One region of the Pantoea sp. Ep11b genome, then DNA from elsewhere that is predicted to be linked to it. Evidence: predicted binding sites of a transcription regulator. Region 1 holds the regulator's gene; the other holds the start of a gene.
What was found. The regulator PhoB, encoded in region 1, activates phosphate uptake and scavenging genes when phosphate is short. The targets are predictions, from matches to a motif close to CTGTCATAAAACTGNCNNAT.

Region 1 (10,596 bases):
AAATCCCCGCATAAACGACCGTTCAGATACACAAAAGGCGCGTTTTACGCGCCTGTCTGCACAACGTTACAGCACTACCAGACCTCTCTGGCGATATCGACCACTAAACGGATCTTCTGCCACTGCTCGGCTTCGCTCAGGCTGTTACCCTCTTCCGTCGAGGCAAAACCACACTGCGGGCTGAGGCAGATCTGATCCAGACTGACATACTGCGCCGCCTCCTCCAGCCGGATTTTCACCTGCGCCGGATCTTCCAGATCACCCAGTTTGGTGGTGATCAGCCCCAGCACCACCTGCTGATGGCCGGGCTTAACAAACCGCAGTGGCTCGAAGCCACCAGAGCGGGCGTTGTCATACTCCAGGAAAAACGCATCCACATTTACGCTGCCGAACAGGATTTCCGCTACCGGCCCGTAACCGCCCTCTGAAATCCAGGTGGAGCGGAAATTGCCGCGACAGACATGCAGGCCCACGGTCAGATCGGCAGGTTTATCGTCCAGTGCGCTATTCAGTACCTGAGCATAAATCTGCGCCAGCTGCTCCGGATCGTCGCCGCGCGCCCGGATGTCGCGCTTCTGATCCTCAGAACAGAGATAGGCCCAGACGGTGTCATCCAGTTGCAGATAGCGGCAGCCCGCGTCATAAAACGCCCGGATAGCCGCCTTGTAGGTCTGCGCCAGATCGCTGAAGTAATCGGCCAGATCCGGGTAAACCTCCGCGTCAATGACTTTGCGGCCGCCACGGAAGTGCAGCACGCTGGGGCTGGGAATGGTCATCTTCGGCACCGCATCGCCGGCAATGCTCTGCAGGAAGCGGAAATGGTCGAGCATCGGGTGATCGGCCGGGAAGCCCAGTTTGCCGACCACTTTCACGCCCTGCGCTTTGGTCTGCACGCCATTAAACTGAATGCCCTGCTCCGCCTCATAACGCTCAACGCCCTGCAGGCCATAGAAGAAATCGAAGTGCCACCAGCCGCGACGAAACTCCCCATCCGTGACCACCTTCAGGCCATTTTCACGCTGTTTCGCGACCACATCACGAATCGCCTCATCTTCGACCTTACGCAACGCAGCGGCAGCGATCTCACCGGCGGCAAACTGTTCGCGCGCCTGTTTGATGGCGGCAGGTCGCAGGAAACTGCCGACGGTGTCGGCACGGAACGGGGCGGTTTCTCTTTGCATGATCACTCCTTTCTCGCCTGCCGGTAATGACGGCAGGAAATAGTTGCATTCTGATATAAATAGCCATCTGGATGGCTAAATGTCTGAACACAGAGTGTCACGCACGCGGCGCGGCTGCAACTGAAGAAAATTCAGCGATGATGAAATTAATTCATGTTGGGCTATTGCAGGGAGGCCCGCGCCTGGGCGATCTGGCTTTCCGACAGCGGCAGATAGCCAGCCTCGCTGACGCGCCGCTGTCCCTGCGCCGAGAGTACCTGCTGCAGGAAGGCGGCCACCAGTGGCGGTAGCGGTTTACCGGGCGCTTTATTGACGTAAAGGTAGAGCGGACGCGCCCAGGGGTAGCGGCCACTGCGGATGGCGTCCGCATCCGGGACGATGGCCTGCCCCTGATCGTTGGTCACTGCCAGCATTTTTACCCCGCTGAGGTGAAAGCCGAAACTGGCGTAGCCGATGCTGCGTGAATTTCCGGCGACGGCCTGCACCACCGCCGCCGAGCCGGGAAACTCCGCGACGTCGCTGCGAAAATCGCCCCGGCACAGCGCCTGCTGCTTGAAGAATCCCCAGGTGCCGGAGGCGGAGTTACGGCCATAGCGCTGAATCGGACGGCTGCGCCACTGCGCCCCGGTTAAGCCGAGATCGCCCCAGCGCAGCGGCACATCGCGGGCGCCACACAGGCGGGTCACCGAAAAGATGGCGTCGAGCTGGCGGGGTGCGATCTGCTGCAGCGGGTTGCGCTGATTGACCACCACCACCAGCGCATCCATCGCCACCGGTACGGCCAGCGGAGGATAGCCGTAACGCGTTTCAAAGGCCTGACGTTCATCGGCCTGCATCGGGCGGCTCATCGGACCGAGCTGCGCCGCTCCCGCAGCCAGCGCGGTCGGGGCAGTAGAAGAACCCGAGGCCTGCACCTGTACGTTAACGCCCGGCACCTGACGGCTGAAATCTTCGCTCCACAGCGTCATCAGATAGCCGAGCGTATCAGAGCCCACGCTGCTGAGGTTGCCGGAAAGCGCACCGGGCTGGGCAAACGCCAGGCCCGGCAGCAGAGTCACAATCAGTAAAAGAAGGAGGCGCATCAGGGAGATCCGGCAGCGATTAATGAACGGCATTCTCCTGCATCATGCCGCTGACAATCAACCTTGCCGGCAGCGTAAAGGTAAAACAGGTCTCGCTGTATGGCACGCTGGTAATGTCGAGCCGCGCGTTGTGGTGGCTCAGCGCATGTTTCACAATCGCCAGCCCCAGCCCGCTGCCGCCGGTGGCCCGGGAGCGCGCTTTATCGACGCGATAGAAACGCTCGGTCAGCCGCGGAATATGCTCTGCCGCAATACCCGGCCCGTTATCGCACACCCGCAGGGTCGCGCCCTGTTTGCTGCGCAGCCAGCTGATATCGATCCGCGTGCCCGCAGGCGTGTGATTGACGGCGTTGTAAACCAGATTGGAGATGGCGCTGCGCAACTGCTCGTCGTTGCCGAACACCTTAAGATGGGGATCGGTGTGGAAATGGATCTCGTGGCGGCCACCGCTCAGCGTCGCCGCCTCATGCTGCAGCAGTTTCAGCATCACCGGTACGTCCACCTTCTCTTTCAGATCGATGGCCGGCGCGGCCTCAATGCGCGACAGCGTCAGCAGTTGCTTAACCAGACTGTCCATCCGCCGCGTCTGCTCTGACATGGTGTGCAGCGCTTTACTGCGCGAAGGTTCACTCATCACCGCGTCGTTCATCATCTCCAGATAACCCTGCAGCACCGTGAGTGGTGTGCGCAGCTCATGGCTGACGTTGGCAAAGAAGTTGCGGCGCGCGCCCTCCAGCTGGTGCATCTGCGTGACATCACGCGCCACCAGCAGCCACTGCCCTTCGCTGTAGGGCATCACGCGAAACTCCATGTGCAGTTTGTTGTTGAGCACCAGCGTCAGCGGCTTGTCAAAATCGCGCTGACGGAGATAGCGGGAAAACTCAGGATAACGCAGGAGATTGAGGATATTCTGGCCATTATCTTCCGGCCACCGCAGGCCAAGATGCTGCTGCGCCAGCCCGTTGCACCAGAAAATCGTTCCCTCTTCCGTCGTCAGGATCACCGCATCCGGCAGCGACTCCGCCCCGCTGCGGAAACGCTTGATCAGATTACCCAGTTCGCGCCGCCGCCGCCGGTTTCGCAGCTGCATCTGATAGAGGCCATAAAACAGCGGTTCCCAGCTGGCACGCCCGGCGGGCGGCGTCATGGTGCGGTCAAGCCACAGCCAGTGCGACAGCCGCATCAGATTGTGAAAGTGCCACAACAGCACCGCCAGTACGCTCAGCAGCAGCCACCAGGCCAGGCCGCCGGTCAGCAGGCCCAGCAGCAGCCCCGGCAGGCAGGCCAGCAGCAGTTCTGCAAGTAATCTCTTCCAGGAGAGGCGTTCCAGCACGGTAAAAGCTCCGTTTAGTAGCGGGCAGAGAAACGATACCCTGTTCCACGAACGGTTTGTACCATGCGATCGTGGCCGGAGAGTTCCAGCGCTTTACGCAAACGGCGAATGTGGACATCAACCGTACGATCTTCCACATAGACATTGGTGCCCCAGACGTGGTTGAGCAGCTGTTCGCGGCTGTAAACCCGTTCCGGGTGGGTCATAAAGAAGTGCAGCAGTTTATATTCGGTAGGGCCCATTTCCAGCGGCGTGGTTTCGGACATCACGCGATGTGAGGAGGGATCCAGACTCAGCCCCTGCATCTCAATCACCTCTTCCACGGCCATCGGCGAAATACGCCGCATCACCGCCTTGATCCGCGCCATCAGCTCTTTCGGCGAAAAGGGCTTGGTGATGTAATCATCGGCGCCGACTTCCAGCCCGCGCACCCGATCTTCCTCTTCACCGCGCGCGGTGAGCATCATCACCGGAATATCGCGCGTCATCGCTTCGCGTTTCAGGTGTTTGATAAACTGAATGCCGCTGCCGCCGGGTAACATCCAGTCCAGTAAAATCAGGTCGGGCCAGGGTTCAATCAGCTTGCCCACGGCGCTGTCATAATCTTCCGCCTCAATCGGCTGATAGTCGTTCTGCTCCAGAACAAAACACAACATTTCGCGGATGGGGGCTTCATCCTCCACAACCAGAATGCGCTTAGCCATTATTACTCCTGCAGATTATGACGGCTGTCACTGAGATTCGCGGCGCCATTATGCGTCAGATTTGTGACACTTTTATGAAAAACATAACCTGCCTGTAACCTCGTGGGTAATCATTTATGACAGGGCCACGACATTTTTTTGCTTTGGCCGCAGAGCCCGTATAATCGCCGGGCGAATCATAACGGCAGGGACTCATCATGCGCATTATTCACACTGCGGACTGGCATCTGGGGCAGTTCTTCTACAACAAAAGCCGGGCGGCGGAACATCAGGCGTTTCTCGACTGGCTGCTGCTCCAGATAGAACAGCATCAGGTGGATGCGCTGATTATCGCGGGCGATCTCTTCGACACCGGGACGCCGCCCAGCTATGCCCGCGAGATGTTTAACCGCTTTGTAGTCGCACTGCAGCCGACGGGCTGCCAGCTGGTCGTGCTGGCGGGCAACCACGACTCCGTTGCCACGCTGAATGAGTCGCGTGAACTGCTCGCCTGTCTCAATACCCGGGTGATCGCCACGCCGCAGGAGAATGACGACGTGCTGCTGCTCAGGACCCGCCAGGGCGAGCCGGGCGCACTGCTCTGCGCCATTCCCTATCTGCGTCCGCGCGATATCCTGCGCAGCCGGGCGGGCCAGTCGGGACGTGACAAGCAGACCTCGCTGCTGGAGGCGATCGCCGATCACTATCAGCAGCGTTTCGCCGCCGCGCAGGCGCTGGGCCATGCGCTGCCGATCATCGCGACCGGCCATCTCACCACCGTCGGCGTCAGCCAGAGCGATTCGGTGCGCGACATCTATATCGGCACGCTGGACGCCTTCCCCGCCAGCGCCTTCCCGGCGGCTGACTATATCGCGCTGGGCCATATCCATCGCGCTCAGCGCGTTGCGGGCAGCGAGCATATCCGCTACAGCGGCTCGCCGATTCCACTGAGTTTTGACGAGCTGGGCAGCGAAAAAAGCGTTTTTCTGCTCGAGCTGGCGGCCAGTGGTCTGCAATCCGTCACGCCACTGGTGGTGCCGCAGACGCAGCCGATGCGGATGCTGAAAGGATCGCTGGCGCAGATCGCCGAGCAGCTCAACGCCTTCAGCGCAGTTCAGCAGGCGAAGCCCACCTGGCTCGACATCGAAGTCACCACCCAGGAGTACCTCAGTGACCTGCAGCGGCAGGTCGAGAGCCTGACCGCCGCGCTGCCGGTGGAGGTCCTGCTGCTTCGCCGCAGCCGTGAACAGCGGCAGCAGAGCCTGGCGCGGCTCGACAATGAAACCCTGAATGAGCTGAAGGTGGAGGAGGTTTTCGCCCGCCGCCTGGCGCTGGATGAGGCGCTGGATGAGACGCAGATTGACGAGATGACCACCCTGTTCCGCCAGACGCTGGCCGCCATGGAAGAGACGCAATGAAGATCCTCACGCTCCGGTTTAAAAACCTCAATGCCCTGCGCGGTGAATGGTTCATCGACTTCCGTGCCGAACCTTTTGCCAGCAACGGCCTGTTCGCCATTACCGGTGCCACCGGGGCCGGTAAAACCACCCTGCTCGACGCCATCTGCCTGGCGCTCTATCACCAGACGCCGCGCCTGGGAGCGATATCCCAGAGCCAGAATGCGCTGATGACCCGCGACTGCGCGGAATGTCTCGCCGAAGTAGAGTTTGAGATCAAAGGGGAAGCCTGGCGCGCCTTCTGGAGCCAGAACCGCGCACGCGGTACCGCCGACGGCAAGCTGCAGGCGCCGCGCGTGGAGCTGGCGCGCTGCGCCGACAACGTCATTGTCGCCGATAAGGTCGGCGACAAGCTAAAGCTGATCGAAACCCTCTCCGGGCTCGATTTCGAGCGTTTTACCCGCTCAATGATGCTCTCTCAGGGGCAGTTCGCCGCCTTTCTCAACGCGAAGGCCAGCGAACGCGCCGAACTGCTGGAGGAGCTGACCGGCACGGAGATCTACGGCCTGATCTCCACCGCGATCTATGAGCGCCACAAAGAGGCGAAGACCCAGCTGGATCTGCTGCGCAGTCAGGCGGGCGCGATGGCCCTGCTGGATGACGCGGCGCGTGCGGCGCTGCAGCAGCAGCTCGCCGATCTCACCGAGGCGGAACAGCGGCTCAGCACACACTATCAGCAGGCTCAGCAGCAGCAGCAATGGCAGCAGCAGACGCAGCAGCTTCAGCTGGAACATGAACAGGCGGAGGCCGCAGTTCAGCAGGCACAGGCAGCCTCACTGGCGGCAGAGGATGACCGTCAGCGGCTGGCCCGCAGCGAACCGGCAGAAAAACTGCGCAGCATCCTGCAGCAGCGCGACACGCTGCGCACCGATCAGCAGCAGATGGCGAGCCGCTGTCAGCAACGCACGGCGGACGCAGAGCAGGCACAGCAGCAGCAACAGCTGCATCAGCAGCACTACGCCGTCACCCAGACCGCCCGCCAGCAGGTGCTGCAGGAACAGCAGCAGCAGGAGAGTTTGCTGACTGACCAGGTGCTGCCGCTGGATCAGCAAATCGCAACGCTGCAGCAGTCGCTCCAGGAACAGCAGCAGGAGAACAGCCGGCAGCAGCAGCATCTGGACCAGACGCAGCTCACCCTGACAGCGCAGACGCGTCAGGTCGCCGCCTGGCAGCAGGCGATGGCAGAACAGCATCAGTTACGTCAGCAGCTGGCCGATGTGGCACAGTGGGGTGCCGCTCTGCCCGTCTGGCAGGAGAACTTTGCGCTGCTGGCTCAGCGTGAGGCAACGCTGGCTGGCCTGGCACAGCAGGCTGAACAGCAGCAACAGCAGATCGCCGCGCAGCAGGCGCAGCTACAGCAGCAGGCACAACAGGCGCTGCCGCGTCAGCAGGCGGAACAACAGGCACGCGCGGCGCTGTCGCAGGCGGAGCAAGTGCTGACTTCGCTCCAGGAGCAGCATCCGCCAGCGGCGCTGCGTGAGGCGCAGAGCCAGTTGCAGCAGAGCCGTCCGGCCCGGCAGCAACTGCTGCTGCTCGCCACGCAGTGGCAGCCGCTGCACCTGCAGCTCGGTCAGCGCCAGCAGCGACTGAGCGCGCTGGAAAAAGCGCATCAGCAGAGCGAGGCGGAACTGCAGACCCTGCGCGAGACGTGGAAACGCGAAAAGCAGCAGCTGGACGATGTCGAAAAAATCTGTGCGCTGGAGCAGCAGATCGTCGATCTCAGCGATTACCGCGCGCGTCTCACCGCCGATCAGCCCTGCCCGCTCTGCGGCTCCTGTACGCATCCCGCTGTGGAGGCCTACAGTTCGCTGGAAGTAAGTGCTAACCAGCAGCGTCGGGCTGCGCTGCAGCAGCAGACAGAGGCTCTGCGTGAAGCGGGCACAGCCAGAGGAGAGCAGCTGAAACAATCCGCGCTGCAGCAACAGAGCCTGCGTGAGGAGATCGCGCAGACGCAGCAGCAGCTCGATCAGCTTGAAAAGCAATGGCAGGCGCTGAGCAGTAAGCTGGCACTCACCTTCCCGATTGCCGATAGCGAGGCGTTAGCCGCGTGGCAGCAGCAGCAAAGCGAACGTGAAAGTCAGCTTGAGCAGCAGCGCCAGGCGCAGGAAGCCGCAGAACAGGCGCGTCAGGCCGCGAAAGATCACTACCTTCAGCAGTCGCAGGCCTGGCAGCAGCATCAGCAGGCTGAACAGCTCGCTCAGCAGTCGCTCACCAGCCTGCAGCAGTCGCTGGAGGCGCTGCAACTGCGTCAGCAGCAGGAGCAGCAGGCGTGGCAGACGCTACAGAGCCGTCTGGCACAGCAGTTCAGCGCTCACGATCTGACTCTCCCTGCCGCCGCCGATCGTGAAACCTGGCTGGCGACACAGCAGACGCGCTGGCAGCAGTGGCAGAAAAGTGAGCAACTGCTCACTAACCTTCAGCCTCAGCTGCTTAAAGGGGAAACTCAGCTCACTGCCCTGCAGCAGCAGGCGGAGCAGGAACAGCAGCAGCTCGCCGCCCGTCTGCAACAGCAGCAGCAGAGCCAGACGCAGCTCAGCGAAATGCGGCAGCAGCGCCAGGCGCTGTTTGGCGATCGCGATGTTGCACACGCCCGTCAGCAGATGCAGGCGCGTGTTCAGCAGTGCGATGAACAACTGACGCAGCAGCTGACCGCCCTGCAGCAGGTGCAGGCGGAGGTCAGTCGCCTGCAGGGTGAGTGCTCGGCGCTGGAAGCTCAGCGTCAGAGTCTCTGCCACAAACGGGCGGAGGCGGAAACGGCCCTGCGCCAGGCCCTGGAGCACGCCGGCTTTGCGGATGAAGAGCACCTGCGCGCGGCGCTGCTGGATGAGCAGACGGCCGTGCAACTGCGCCAGCAGCTACAGCAGCTTGATCAGCAATGTCAGCAGCAGCAGGCTCGTCTGGCGGATCTGGCGCAGCGACTGGCGGCCCATCAGCAGGCCAGGCCCGCCGCGATGCCGGAATCGGCCACTGCGCTGGCAGAGCAGCTGGAACAGTTACGGCTGGCACTGCGTGACAACGCCAGTCAGCAGGGGCAGATTCAGCAGCAGCTCAACAGCGATGCCAGCCTGCGCGCCCGGCAGCAGAGCCTGATGACGCAGATCGAACAGGATAGCGTGGCGCTGGCGCAGTGGAGCCTGCTCAACGATCTGATCGGCTCCGCCAGCGGCGATAAGTTCCGGCGTTTCGCTCAGGGATTAACGCTGGATCACCTGGTGGCGCTGGCGAACCGCCAGCTTGACCGGCTGCATGGCCGCTATCTGCTGCAGCGCCGTGCCCAGGATCAGCTTGAGCTGGATGTGGTTGATACCTGGCAGGCCGACGCTGCGCGTGATACCCGCACGCTGTCGGGTGGTGAGAGCTTCCTGGTCAGCCTGGCGCTGGCGCTGGCGCTGTCCGATCTGGTCAGCCATAAAACACGCATCGAATCGCTGTTCCTGGATGAGGGGTTTGGCACGCTGGATGCCCGGACGCTCGACACCGCGCTGGATGCGCTGGATGCGCTCAACGCCAGCGGTAAAACGATTGGGGTGATCAGCCACGTAGAGGCAATGAAAGAGCGCATTCCGGTGCAGATTAAAGTGCGAAAAATGAATGGATTAGGTTACAGCCAGCTGGAACTGCCGCAGGGATAACGGGCACGTATCACTAAAATGCCTGCCCTGCTCATCGATCGCATGGCATAAACATCACAGGGAATTTCGGGTCCTCTCAGGCGATAAAATAGCTAACCCGGGCAGGACTCGAAATCCGCACTGTGTCAGACGACAGACGACAGAGATGATTCGATGTTAAGGCAGGCCTGCGGACTAATCCTGCTAAACAGACAGAACCTGCCCCACGCCTCATCACTCTGTGCCTTCAGCGCGTTTTAATTAACGCATTTTCCTTCCCGATCAATTCAGGGCCGGATGTTTATGCAGATAATCCGGTTTCCGACGCAGGGAGCAGGAAGCCGACGCATGGAAGACAGGAAAAAAGAAAACCGCTCTTATCATCGCCCGGCCTGGAATGACCACGGGCGGTTTCACTTCGAACTCATCTGTCACCCCAAAGAAGAAGATGCCCGTGCAACGGCTCCCGTGGATCGCTCCCGGTCAGTTTACAGCGACCTGTCGGACGCCCTGGTATTCACGGTCCGCTCCATAATAAAAATCGCGCAGCAGGTGCCCGCACCATGAGAAAGCTCCCTCTTCAGCTGCTTTTCCCGCTGGCGATAGTCCTGCTGGCGGCAGGGTTCTCTATTCACAACTACGTGACGTTTGTGCATACGCCACCGGCGTTAACGGACAAGGAGAAACGTAGGGTCGATACCCTGTTTGCCACCACCAGAGCCCAGTGTGTGGGGCGCTATGTATTTGAGGTTTCGGCCTCGTTTGAAAATACCCTCACGGACCGCGCTCAGATCAATGAAGTCAGCATCAGCAGCAGGCGGCTCTACCCGCCGGCGTTTGCACAGCGTATCCGGCTGCGGGAGCAGGAGCTGCAGAACGGGCACACAGTGAGAAAAGTGGATCAGCCTTTTCTTAAACAGGTGTACCGGATGAGTGAAAACGCGGTGATATTTGATCGCAATACAAATGAGAGTGAGGCTGGCTTTGGCCGCATTCTGGAGGGGCACCTGTACGCTGACGGGGTAGCATTTATTCTCACTCAAGAAATCAACGATTTGTCAGATCCTAAATATCAGGAAAGTAAAGAAAGCTTAATCAGGGCTGGTGTAAATACAGATTCTCTTAACACTAAATCCCGGAAGCTGGCTGAGCTGCAGGATTTAATGTCGCGCCTGAGCGGGCGTAAAGATGATGAAATACCGGCTCAGCCCGGCACCTGCATTTCACAGGGATTTATCCGCGACGGTAA
Region 2 (10,596 bases), 680 kb from region 1:
GCCTTAGAGAGCCGCTACCAGTAGCCTTCCCGCCTGCCACTCGTCGATGAGAAAGAACGGCATGGGCAGCTGCCACTCGCCCTTGCTGACCTGCGCCAGATAGTGCCAGGTTCTCTCTCCGGCGGTGATTGCAACGCGCTGGCGGCTGCCATCCGCCGCCGCCGATTTACCGGTCATACTGGCAAACCCGGCATTGCTGCCCACATGGAAATGGGGCGTCTGCCAGCGTACGGGGGCATGGTCAGGCCAGGGACGGGCCTGATGAAAATGGAAAATTTCATCGTGGCTCAGAAGACTTTCACGCACCGTCGGCCATAGCGCCACCTTCAGGAAATACTGGTCGGTGAAGCGCTGGCTCCCCTGATACTGCGCAATGAAATCGCGCATCGCCTGCTCCACGTCCCGGAAGACGCCGTGACAGCCGCCCCACATGCCCGCCAGCAGCAGTTCGGTATGCGAGAAGTAATCACGCATATGGTGGAACCAGTAAGGCGAGGCGAGCCAGGCGTTAACCGCTGCGGCTTCCCGCTCCGAGAGCAGCGAGTCGGCATCGCGCACGATAAAGCGTTTCACCTGCGGATCGTCGAGCACCAGAAAACGCCACAGGGTTGGATAGAGCGTTTTCTCGTGCGACATATCGATCAGCCTGACGTGTGGCTGATCCAGACGCTGCCAGACATGCTGCGGCACGCTGTCGTCGAGATAGATAAGACAGCTCCAGCCGGGATAGAGCGCCGGTGCCACTTCCACGTTTTTAATTAAGGTTTCACAGTAGCGAGGCTGATCGCCATACAGAGAGAAGGCGATAACGTTCTGCTCTGGCTGGCTGAGATCGGCGGGTTCGGGCTGCGGGGCCGGAAACGCTGCGCGCTGCCCCTGACTGAAACGCGCATCCGAGCGCATCAGCGAGGCCAGCCCATACTGCGCTACCTCCTCGCGTTTATTCAGCCAGCCGCACACTTCGGTTAAGCCATCCAGCCAGGTTTCGGAGGCGGTGGCCTGCACCGCAGGTGGCGACTGAAGGATCTTCTGATAGGTTTTGTACGCTTTGGCATGCTGGCCCAGACGCAGCAGGCAGAGAGCATAGTCGCTCAGAACCTGCATCTGATTCGGCATTGACCGCAGCACCTCTTCACAGCAGCGGGCGGCCAGCGCATAGTCGCCCTGTTGCATGGCGGCGCGGAAACGTTCGGCACTGCGTTCCAGCCGCGCATGAAGTGCGGCGGGATTGAGGCCAGGGGCAGGACGTCGGGCAGGAAAGGTAGGGCGCATAAACATCCTCAGGTTCTACTGATGCTACGCGCCGTTAACGACCAGCAGCAGGTTCCGGGCCCGGAAAACCTGCTGCCTGACGCGACCGTTACAGCAAGCGACGCGCCGCTTCGACCACAATCTTCACTGCGTCACTTTCTGTCTGTTTCATCGTGACCGCATCCGGGATCTCTTTCTGAGTACGGTTCACAATCACGCCCGCCACCATGCCGGCTCGCAGACCCTGGCTGGCGCACATGGTTAACAGTGTAGCGGATTCCATCTCATAGTTGAGGACGCCCATCTCCTGCCACTCCTTCATCGATCCTTTGAAGCGACTGACTACCCGTCCTGAAACGGTGTCGTAACGCTCCTGGCCCGGATAGAAAGTGTCAGAGGAAGCGGTGATGCCAATATGGGTCTTCGCGCCACAGGCTTCTGCGGCCGCGACCAGGGCCGTGGTGCAACTGAAATCGGCCACTGCCGGGAACTCCATCGGTGCGAAGTGCAGGCTGGCACCGTCCAGGCGAACCGACGCCGTTGTCACCAGTACATCGCCGACGTTGATATGAGGCTGGATCGCGCCCGTGGTGCCGACGCGCAGGAAGGTCCGCACACCAAGCTGCGCCAGCTCTTCAACCGCAATGGAGGTGGAAGGACCACCGATGCCGGTGGAGCAGACGACAACGGGCTTGCCATCCAGTTTTGCCAGCCAGGAGGTAAATTCACGGTGTGAGGCGAGATGCGTGGCATCTTCCATCAGTCCGGCAATTTTCTTCACGCGCTCCGGATCGCCGGGCACAATCGCCAGGGTAGCGCCCTGCAGGTCGGCTTTAGTCAGGCCCAGATGGAAAACGTCAGACTGTGTCATTTTCAGACTCCTGTTAAGGGAAAGTATTGCGCCACTTTACGTCAGCACGCCCGATAAATATGTGACAGCTTTCACTTAAGAAAATGAAAGTTACATTTTTCAGAATTCAAATTGAGATAACCATCACATAAATACATCTTCTTTACCGGGACTGTGCGCAGCGAGGCTGTGCCAGCGTTAGCGCAATGTTAAAGAGTGGGAGGATTGTATTCGCTGCTGACCCTGTGGCCCGGTACCTGGCGCGCGCGGTTTACAGCCAGGCTATAGTTACCTGATTGCGCAATTGCTTGCACGGAGAGACTCATGAAACCCAGTGATAATATGGCACAAAAACCGGCGACGGACGGCTTTGCCGCTGCCGTGCAGCCCACCGCCGCCACCACCATTATGACCGATAGCCCGGCTATTCATGCGGGTGAAACCTCAGTGCCCAGCCAGGGCGAAAACATGCCAGCTTACTTCGCTAAGCCGCAGGGCGCAGACGGCCCACTGCCTGTTGTGCTGGTGGTGCAGGAGATCTTTGGTGTGCATGAACACATCCGGGATATCTGCCGCCGCCTGGCGCTGGAGGGTTATCTGGCTATCGCGCCTGAACTCTACTTCCGCGAGGGCGATCCGTCGGAATATCACGATATCCCGACGCTGTTCAGCGAACTGGTCAGCAAAGTGCCGGACAGCCAGGTGCTCTCCGATCTCGATCACGCCGCCAACTGGGCCGCACGTAACGGCGGCGACATCCGCCGCATGGGCATCACCGGTTTCTGCTGGGGGGGCCGCATCAGCTGGCTCTATGCCGCGCATAATCCCCAGCTGCGGGCCGCAGTCGCCTGGTATGGCCGACTGGTGGGTGAGCGCACCCTGAAGCAGCAGAAACACCCGATTGATATTGCTGTCGATCTCAATGCGCCGGTGCTGGGATTGTATGGCGGTCAGGATGAGGGGATCCCGCTGGAGAGCGTCGAGCAGATGCGTCAGGCGCTGCACGCCGCCAATGCCACCGCCGAGATCATCGTTTATCCCGAGGCGGGACACGCGTTTAATGCTGATTACCGGCCGAGCTACCATGCAGAATCCGCCCAGGATGGCTGGCAGCGGATGCTGGCCTGGTTCAGGCAGTATGGTGTTACCTCACGATAGATGAAAAACAGGGGCGCTTCTGCGCTCCTGTTTTTGACTGTCAGGCCGTCGGCTACACCCTCTCCCCGCGCAGGTTTTTCGCCGCCTGTACCATATTCGCCAGCGCCTGGCGCGTTTCCGTCCAGCCACGCGTTTTCAGACCACAGTCCGGGTTCACCCACAGCCGCGCTTCCGGGATGCGTTTCGCTGCCTTCAGCAGCAACGCTTCGATCTCCCCGACGCTGGGAATATTGGGCGAGTGAATATCATAGACGCCGGGGCCGATCTCATTGGGATAGTCGAAGTGTTCAAACGACGCCAGCAGATCCATGTCAGAGCGCGCGGTTTCAATGGTGATCACATCCGCATCCAGCGCCGCGATTGCCGCCATGATGTCGCTGAACTCGCAGTAACACATATGGGTGTGAATCTGGGTCTCATCCCGCGCCACGCCCGCCGTCAGCCGGAAAGCCTCCACCGCCCAGTTCAGATAACCGGCCCAGGCCGAGTGATGCAGCGGCAGACCTTCCCGCAGGGCGGGCTCATCAATCTGAATGATCCCGATACCCGCCTCCTGCAGATCGGCGACCTCATCCCGCAGCGCCAGCGCGATCTGTTTCGCGAGGGTTTCCCGTGGCACATCTTCACGCGGAAATGACCAGCAGAGGATCGTTACCGGACCGGTCAGCATGCCTTTGACCGGTCTGTCCGTCAGCGACTGCGCATAACGGGCCCATTCGACGGTGATCGGTGCCGGACGGCTGACATCGCCGATGATGACGGGCGGCTTCACGCAGCGCGAACCGTAGCTCTGCACCCAGCCATTGCGGGTAAAGGCAAATCCCTCCAGATGCTCGCCAAAATACTCCACCATATCGTTACGTTCCGCTTCACCGTGAACCAGTACGTCCAGCCCCAGCCGCTCCTGTTCGCGGATCGCCTGCCTGATATGCTCCGCGATGCCGGTGCGATAATGGCTGCTGTCGAGCCGCCCCTGCTTAAAGTCGAGGCGCAGGCGGCGAATCTCCGTGGTCTGTGGAAAAGAGCCGATGGTAGTGGCAGGCCAGGCGGGCAGGCGCAGTCGCTGATGCTGCAGGCGACTCCGCACCGGCCAGGCGCTCTGGCGTGTGCTCTGTTCGGGCGTAATGGCCTGCAGACGCTGCGTCACTGCCGCATTGTGCACCCGGCGGGAGTGGGCGCGGGCGCGAACCGGCGCGCTCCAGGCGTCCAGCGACGCTGCCTCGTTGCGGTTCAGCGCCTGGCTCAGCAGCGACAGCTCAGCACACTTCTGCAGCGCAAAAGCCAGCCAGCTTCTGACCTCCTCATCCAGATGCGTTTCAGTGCTGAGGTCGATCGGGCTGTGCAGCAGAGAGCAGGAGGAGCCGATCCAGAGTAACTGACGCCGGGCGACCAGCGGTTGCAGGCGATCAAACCAGTGGCGCAGATCGGTGCGCCAGACGTTGCGTCCGTTGATGACGCCCAGCGACAGCAGCCAGCTGGCGGGCAACTGCTGATGCAGCTGCTCAATATCGTCATCCCCATGCACCAGATCCACATGCAGCCCCTGCACCGGCAGCCTGCGGATCACCTCAAGGTTCTGCCCGATGCTGTCAAAATAGGTGGTCAGCAGCAGCCTGCAGTGACCCTGCAGGGCGTCATAGGCCGGTTGAAAAGCGTCGCGCCACGCCTGCGGCAGCTCAAGGGCCAGTGCCGGTTCATCAATCTGGACCCACTCAATGCCACGCTTAGCCAGTTCCGCCAGCAGCTGCTGATAGACGGGCAGGATCGCCGTCAGCAGCGACAGACGCTCAAACGGCGCGCCTTTGACCTTGCCCAGCCACAGATAGGTCACCGGGCCCAGCAGCACCGGCTTGATGTTATGCCCCAGCGCCAGTGCCTCATCCACCTCATCCAGCAGCTGCGTCCAGCTCAGCTTAAAGGTCTGATCCCGGCTGAATTCCGGCACCAGATAGTGATAGTTGGTGTTAAACCATTTGGTCATCTCGGCCGCCGCGACGGGTTCGCCGGAGGGGGCGCGTCCCCGGCCGAGGCGGAACAGCGTGTCGAGGTCAATCGTGCCCGCCGGGTTCTGATGGCGTTCAGGCACATTGCCCAGCATCAGGCTGGTGGTCAGCACATGATCATACCAGGCGAAATCCCCCACCGGCAGCAGATCGACGCCAGCTTCTTTCTGTTGCTGCCAGTGACGAGCGCGCAGCTCGCGTCCCGTCGCCAGAAGCGCCGCCTGGGTGCTGTCGCCCGCCCAGTAACGCTCCAGGGCTTTTTTCAGTTCACGATGCAGGCCAATACGGGGAAAACCGAGGGTATGATTGAGGATAGTCATGTGCCAGTCTCCAGAGAAAGGTTCACGTTGCTTTAACCGGGCAGTCAACGATGTTTAGCCGTCCAGATGTTTACACTGCTATACTCTGCGGGTACTGTATGTTGCTCAAGCGCAATATGTTCATTTTCGATGTGAAGGACACTCATGATCGAACTCAAGCACCTGCGGACGCTTCAGGCTCTGCGCAATACGGGATCGCTGGCTGCGGCAGCGGCCCAGCTCCATCAGACGCAATCGGCGTTGTCTCACCAGTTCAGCGATCTGGAGCAGCGTCTGGGATTCCGCCTGTTTGTGCGTAAAAGTCAGCCCCTGCGTTTTACCCCGCAGGGGGATATTCTGCTGCAACTGGCGGAGCAGGTGCTGCCACAGATCCAGCAGGCACTCCAGGCCTGCGACGAGCCGCATCAGACCACGCTGCGGGTCGCTATCGAGTGCCACAGCTGCATTCAGTGGCTGACCCCGGCGCTGGATAAATTCCGTCAGAGCTGGCCGCAGGTGGTGATGGATTTCAAATCGGGCGTGACCTTTGATCCTCAGCCCGCGCTGCAACAGGGTGAGCTGGATGTGGTACTGACCTCCGATATCCTGGCACGCTCGGGTCTGTTCTACTCGCCGATGTTTGATTTTGAGGTGCGGCTGGTGCTGGCAACGGATCATCCGCTGGCGCAGCTGGAGCAGATCTCACCGGAAGATCTGGCCGATGAGGTCCTGATGATCTACCCGGTCCAGCGTCAGCGTCTGGATATCTGGCGTCACTTCCTGCAGCCTGCTGGCGTCAGCCCGGCGCTGAAAAATGTGGATAACACGCTGCTGATGATTCAGATGGTTTCCGCGCGTATGGGCATTGCCGCGCTGCCGCACTGGGTGGTCGAGAGCTTTGAGAAGCAGGGGCTGGTCGTGACCCGCACGCTGGGCGAGGGTCTCTGGAGCCGCCTCTATGCCGCAGTGCGCGACGGCGAACAGCGCCAGCCGGTGCTGGAAGCCTTTATCCGCTTTGCCCGCCAGCACGCCTGTGAGCATCTGCCCTTTGTGCGCGATGCCGCGCGACCGGGCGCCGTGCTGCAGCGTTAAGCCGATCGGCACAAACCTGCGCGGGCGCGGACAAAATCCCCTATAATGCGCAGCCTGTCGACCGACCATGAGAAGATTTCACCATGACTAACAACGATATTCTGCGCAGCGTGCGCTACATGCTTAACCTGAGCGATGCGAAAATGGTGGAAATTTTTGCGCTGGCAGAGTGCGACGTGCCGCAGACAGATATTCAGGCATGGCTGAAAAAAGAGGACGACGCCGCGTTTCGCCCCTGCCCCGACGTGCTGATGGGGTATTTCCTGAATGGCCTGATCTTCTACCGTCGCGGTAAAAGTGAAGATGCGCCTGCGCCATCGATTGAGCGCAAAATGACCAACAACATCTTCATGAAGAAGCTGCGCATCGCTTTCGATCTGAAAACCACCGACATTCCTGAGGTGCTGAAGCGCGCGAACTTTACGGTTTCGCAGGCCGAAGTCGGCGCGATTTTCCGCAAGCCTGACCATAAAAACTACCGCGAATGCGGCGATCAGATTCTGCGTAACTTCCTGAAAGGGCTGACGATGATTCAGCGCCCTAAGAGCGAGAAGCCTGCCTGATCACGTGCCATACGGTCGGAAAGAGCGGGCGATGTCCTGAGCTGGACATCCATCCATTCCAATGCCTTCACCGTCGGTTTATTTACCTTATTCGCGAGGTTTTCTCCCTCGCGGGCCAGCACGTTACCGTGTTCAAACATTCAGGTTTGAACACGGTGGCAAACGTTTTTCTGCTTAGCCTTTGTTGATCAGCACACCCGGTATGCACTCTGATTGTCTGACGCAATACTCATCAGGAGCCTGGCGTAAAACGGTTCTGGTTCCTGTTGGTATGCTATCGATCGATGACTAACCTGTCGTGTGAGCCTGGGCTGGCAGATAGTATTCAGTTTCTGATGGGGGATTAAGCAAGACACGAATCCCTTGCAGCCAGCCAGACTAGTTCTACAGGCAATTAACCCTATTAACTTCATGGCTATCGCCCATTCCTCTGCCTGAACCAATAAGCACGAAGAAGTCGTTAACGCTTCAGGGGTGACGCGCCTGAACGGCGAAGTGTCCGGGCCAGGATAGCCCGGACGACGAAAAAAGATGGCGGTACTTTACGATGCAACTACGTCAGTCCGGCGGGCTGAACCGGCATCAGCCCGCCGGTTCAGCATTGCTATCAGCGGGTTATCGATCGCGCCGCCCCACCACCCAGCGCTTATGCACCCACAGCGAGGCGACGATCACCAGCGCGCCTGCAATAAAGCTCGGCCAGTGCGGTTTCTCCTGCCAGATAGCCAGATTGACCAGCAGTCCGGCGGGAACGTGCATATTGTTCATGATGCCCAGCGTGCCGGCATCGACCTGCGTCGCCCCGTAGTTCCACATAAAATAGCCAAGCCCGGACGCCGCCACGCCCAGCCAGACCAGAATGCCCCACTGCAGCGAGGTAGTCGGCAATTTCTGTGGATTACCCCAGGCGGACCAGGCGAGCACCGCGATCGCGACCGCGCCCAGATAAAACCAGGAGAAGGCGGTGTGCTGCGGCATAGGCCGGGTCTCCTGCAGACGCTTATACCCCACCATTCCCGCCGCGAAGCAGATGTTGGCGAGCTGCACGAGCAGCAGACCAAACCAGAAATGATCGCTGACTTTGTCATAGCGGATAATCGCCGCCCCGGCCACCGCCAGCAGCGCACTGAAGATGTAGCCGATGCGCAATGGACGACGACTAATCAGGTCATAAATCAGCGTCACATAGAGCGGCGTCATCACCGTAAACAGCAGGAACTCCGACACGCTGAGGTAGAGATAGGCTTCGAAACTCAGCAGGTACATCACGCCCAGCTGCAGCATCCCCACCAGCATGTAAAGCAGCAGCGTTGACGGCCGATAGCCGCGCCAGCGCAGAAAGGGTAAAAACACCAGCGCAGCGAGCGCCAGTCGCATCAGCACAGAGAACCAGCTGTCCACCTGACCGGCGAGGTATTCGCCAATCAGGCTGAACGAAAAGGCCCACAGAATAGTGGTAATGATCAGTAAGAACACGGTAACAATCCCGAAATGAACAGGCCGTCAGTGTAAACAATGTGTCGCCGCGAGGCTGCAAAATCTGGTTGACATCCGGTTATAAACCAGGCGACCGGAACAGCCGTTTCTGCGGCTATTTACACGTCCTGACATAACTGTCGCCGGAATCGGTTTTCAGCCAGACAAAATGCGCGAAATGATCCATCTCGTGATCATTTTCGCTCTCACCTGTAATAAAACTGTAACAAATGTGTCATTCATCACAGTAACGTTGTGCAACTGACACTATTCTTTGCGCGAAATGGAACATCTTTTGTCCATTTTATTCTGTCCACGTCCTGCCCCAACCTGCTGGGAATTAAAACCATAATGTGCCCTGGAGGGCCTCACTAATGCTGAGTATTTTTAAACCTGCACCACGTCAGCCGCAGGTGGCGGAGGATCGCATCGATCCTCTCTACCGTCGTCTGCGCTGGCAAATTTTCATCGGGATTTTTTTTGGTTATGCGGCCTACTATCTGGTCAGGAAAAACTTTGCGCTCGCCATGCCCTATCTGGTCGAGCAGGGTTTTTCACGCGGCGACCTGGGCTTTGCCCTGTCGGGCATTTCCATTGCCTACGGCTTCTCTAAGTTCATCATGGGATCCGTCTCTGACCGCTCGAATCCGCGCGTCTTTTTACCGGCCGGTCTGATTCTGGCCGCCGCCGTGATGCTGATCATGGGGTTCGTTCCCTGGGCCACCTCCAGCATCATGGTGATGTTCGTGCTGCTGTTTATCTGTGGCTGGTTCCAGGGCATGGGCTGGCCGCCCTGCGGACGCACCATGGTGCACTGGTGGTCGCAGAAGGAGCGCGGCAGAATCGTCTCGGTCTGGAACTGTGCGCATAACGTGGGCGGCGGTATTCCGCCGCTGCTGTTCCTGCTCGGGATGGCGTGGTTCAACGACTGGAAAGCGGCACTCTATATGCCTGCCTTCGGTGCCATTGCGATTGCGATTCTGGCCTTTGCGCTGATGCGCGATACCCCGCAATCCTGCGGTCTGCCCCCGATTGAGGCGTACAAAAACGACTATCCACCCGACTATGACGCCAGCCACGAAGAGGAGCTGACGGCCAAACAGATCTTCATGAAATATGTGCTGCCGAATAAGCTGCTGTGGTACATCGCGCTGGCCAACGTGTTTGTCTATCTGCTGCGTTACGGCATCCTCGACTGGTCGCCGACCTACCTGCGCGAGGTGAAACACTTCACGCTGGATAAGTCCTCGTGGGCCTACTTCCTGTATGAATATGCGGGGATTCCGGGGACGCTGCTCTGCGGCTGGATGTCAGATAAAGTCTTTCGCGGCAACCGTGGCGCGACCGGGGTCTTCTTTATGACGCTGGTGACCATCGCGACCGTGATCTACTGGCTCAATCCGGCGGGCAATCCCGGGGTCGATATGACCTGCATGATCGTGATTGGCTTCCTGATCTACGGCCCGGTAATGCTGATCGGCCTGCATGCGCTGGAGCTGGCACCGAAAAAAGCCGCAGGGACGGCGGCAGGCTTCACCGGCCTGTTCGGTTATCTGGGCGGCTCTGTCGCCGCCAGCGCCATCGTGGGCTATACCGTCGACTACTTCGGCTGGGACGGCGGCTTTATGGTGATGATTGCTGGCTGCGTGCTGGCGGTTGTCCTGCTGCTGCTGACCATGGTCAGCGAGCACAAACACAAAAAGCACCCTGCCTGAAGGCAATAAAAAAAGGGTCGGATAACCGGCCCTTTTTTATGCAGAAAACTTAAGCCAGATAGAGCGTGCGCAGCGTCTGCGGCACCGCGTCATCGGCATTGGAACCAATCACATCCAGCTCCGGCAACGTATCTTTCAGCCGCTGATGCGCGTTCTGCATGATATAGCCCTTTCCGGCCATGCTCAGCA

Region 2: glpT (glycerol-3-phosphate transporter) is a predicted target of PhoB. The motif match lies at 8,903-8,922, and genes of this name have one in related genera.

The regions. Positions count from the first base shown of each region.
Region 1 covers NZ_CP160631.1:1,289,124-1,299,719, reverse strand. The annotation lists gene AB1748_RS06010 (cobalamin-independent methionine synthase II family protein) at 75-1,181, opposite strand; gene AB1748_RS06005 (PstS family phosphate ABC transporter substrate-binding protein) at 1,343-2,263, opposite strand; gene phoR (phosphate regulon sensor histidine kinase PhoR) at 2,283-3,596, opposite strand; gene phoB (phosphate response regulator transcription factor PhoB) at 3,611-4,300, opposite strand; gene sbcD (exonuclease subunit SbcD) at 4,498-5,697, shown strand; gene AB1748_RS05985 (AAA family ATPase) at 5,694-9,368, shown strand; gene AB1748_RS05980 (hypothetical protein) at 9,696-9,914, shown strand; gene AB1748_RS05975 (T6SS immunity protein Tli4 family protein) at 9,911-10,596, shown strand, end outside.
Region 2 covers NZ_CP160631.1:605,286-615,881, reverse strand. The annotation lists gene AB1748_RS02865 (tetratricopeptide repeat protein) at 4-1,272, opposite strand; gene udp (uridine phosphorylase) at 1,361-2,122, opposite strand; gene AB1748_RS02855 (dienelactone hydrolase family protein) at 2,426-3,259, shown strand; gene metE (5-methyltetrahydropteroyltriglutamate--homocysteine S-methyltransferase) at 3,312-5,582, opposite strand; gene metR (HTH-type transcriptional regulator MetR) at 5,727-6,653, shown strand; gene AB1748_RS02840 (DUF1456 family protein) at 6,737-7,216, shown strand; gene AB1748_RS02835 (carboxylate/amino acid/amine transporter) at 7,832-8,692, opposite strand; gene glpT (glycerol-3-phosphate transporter) at 9,067-10,407, shown strand; gene yigL (sugar/pyridoxal phosphate phosphatase YigL) at 10,457-10,596, opposite strand, start outside.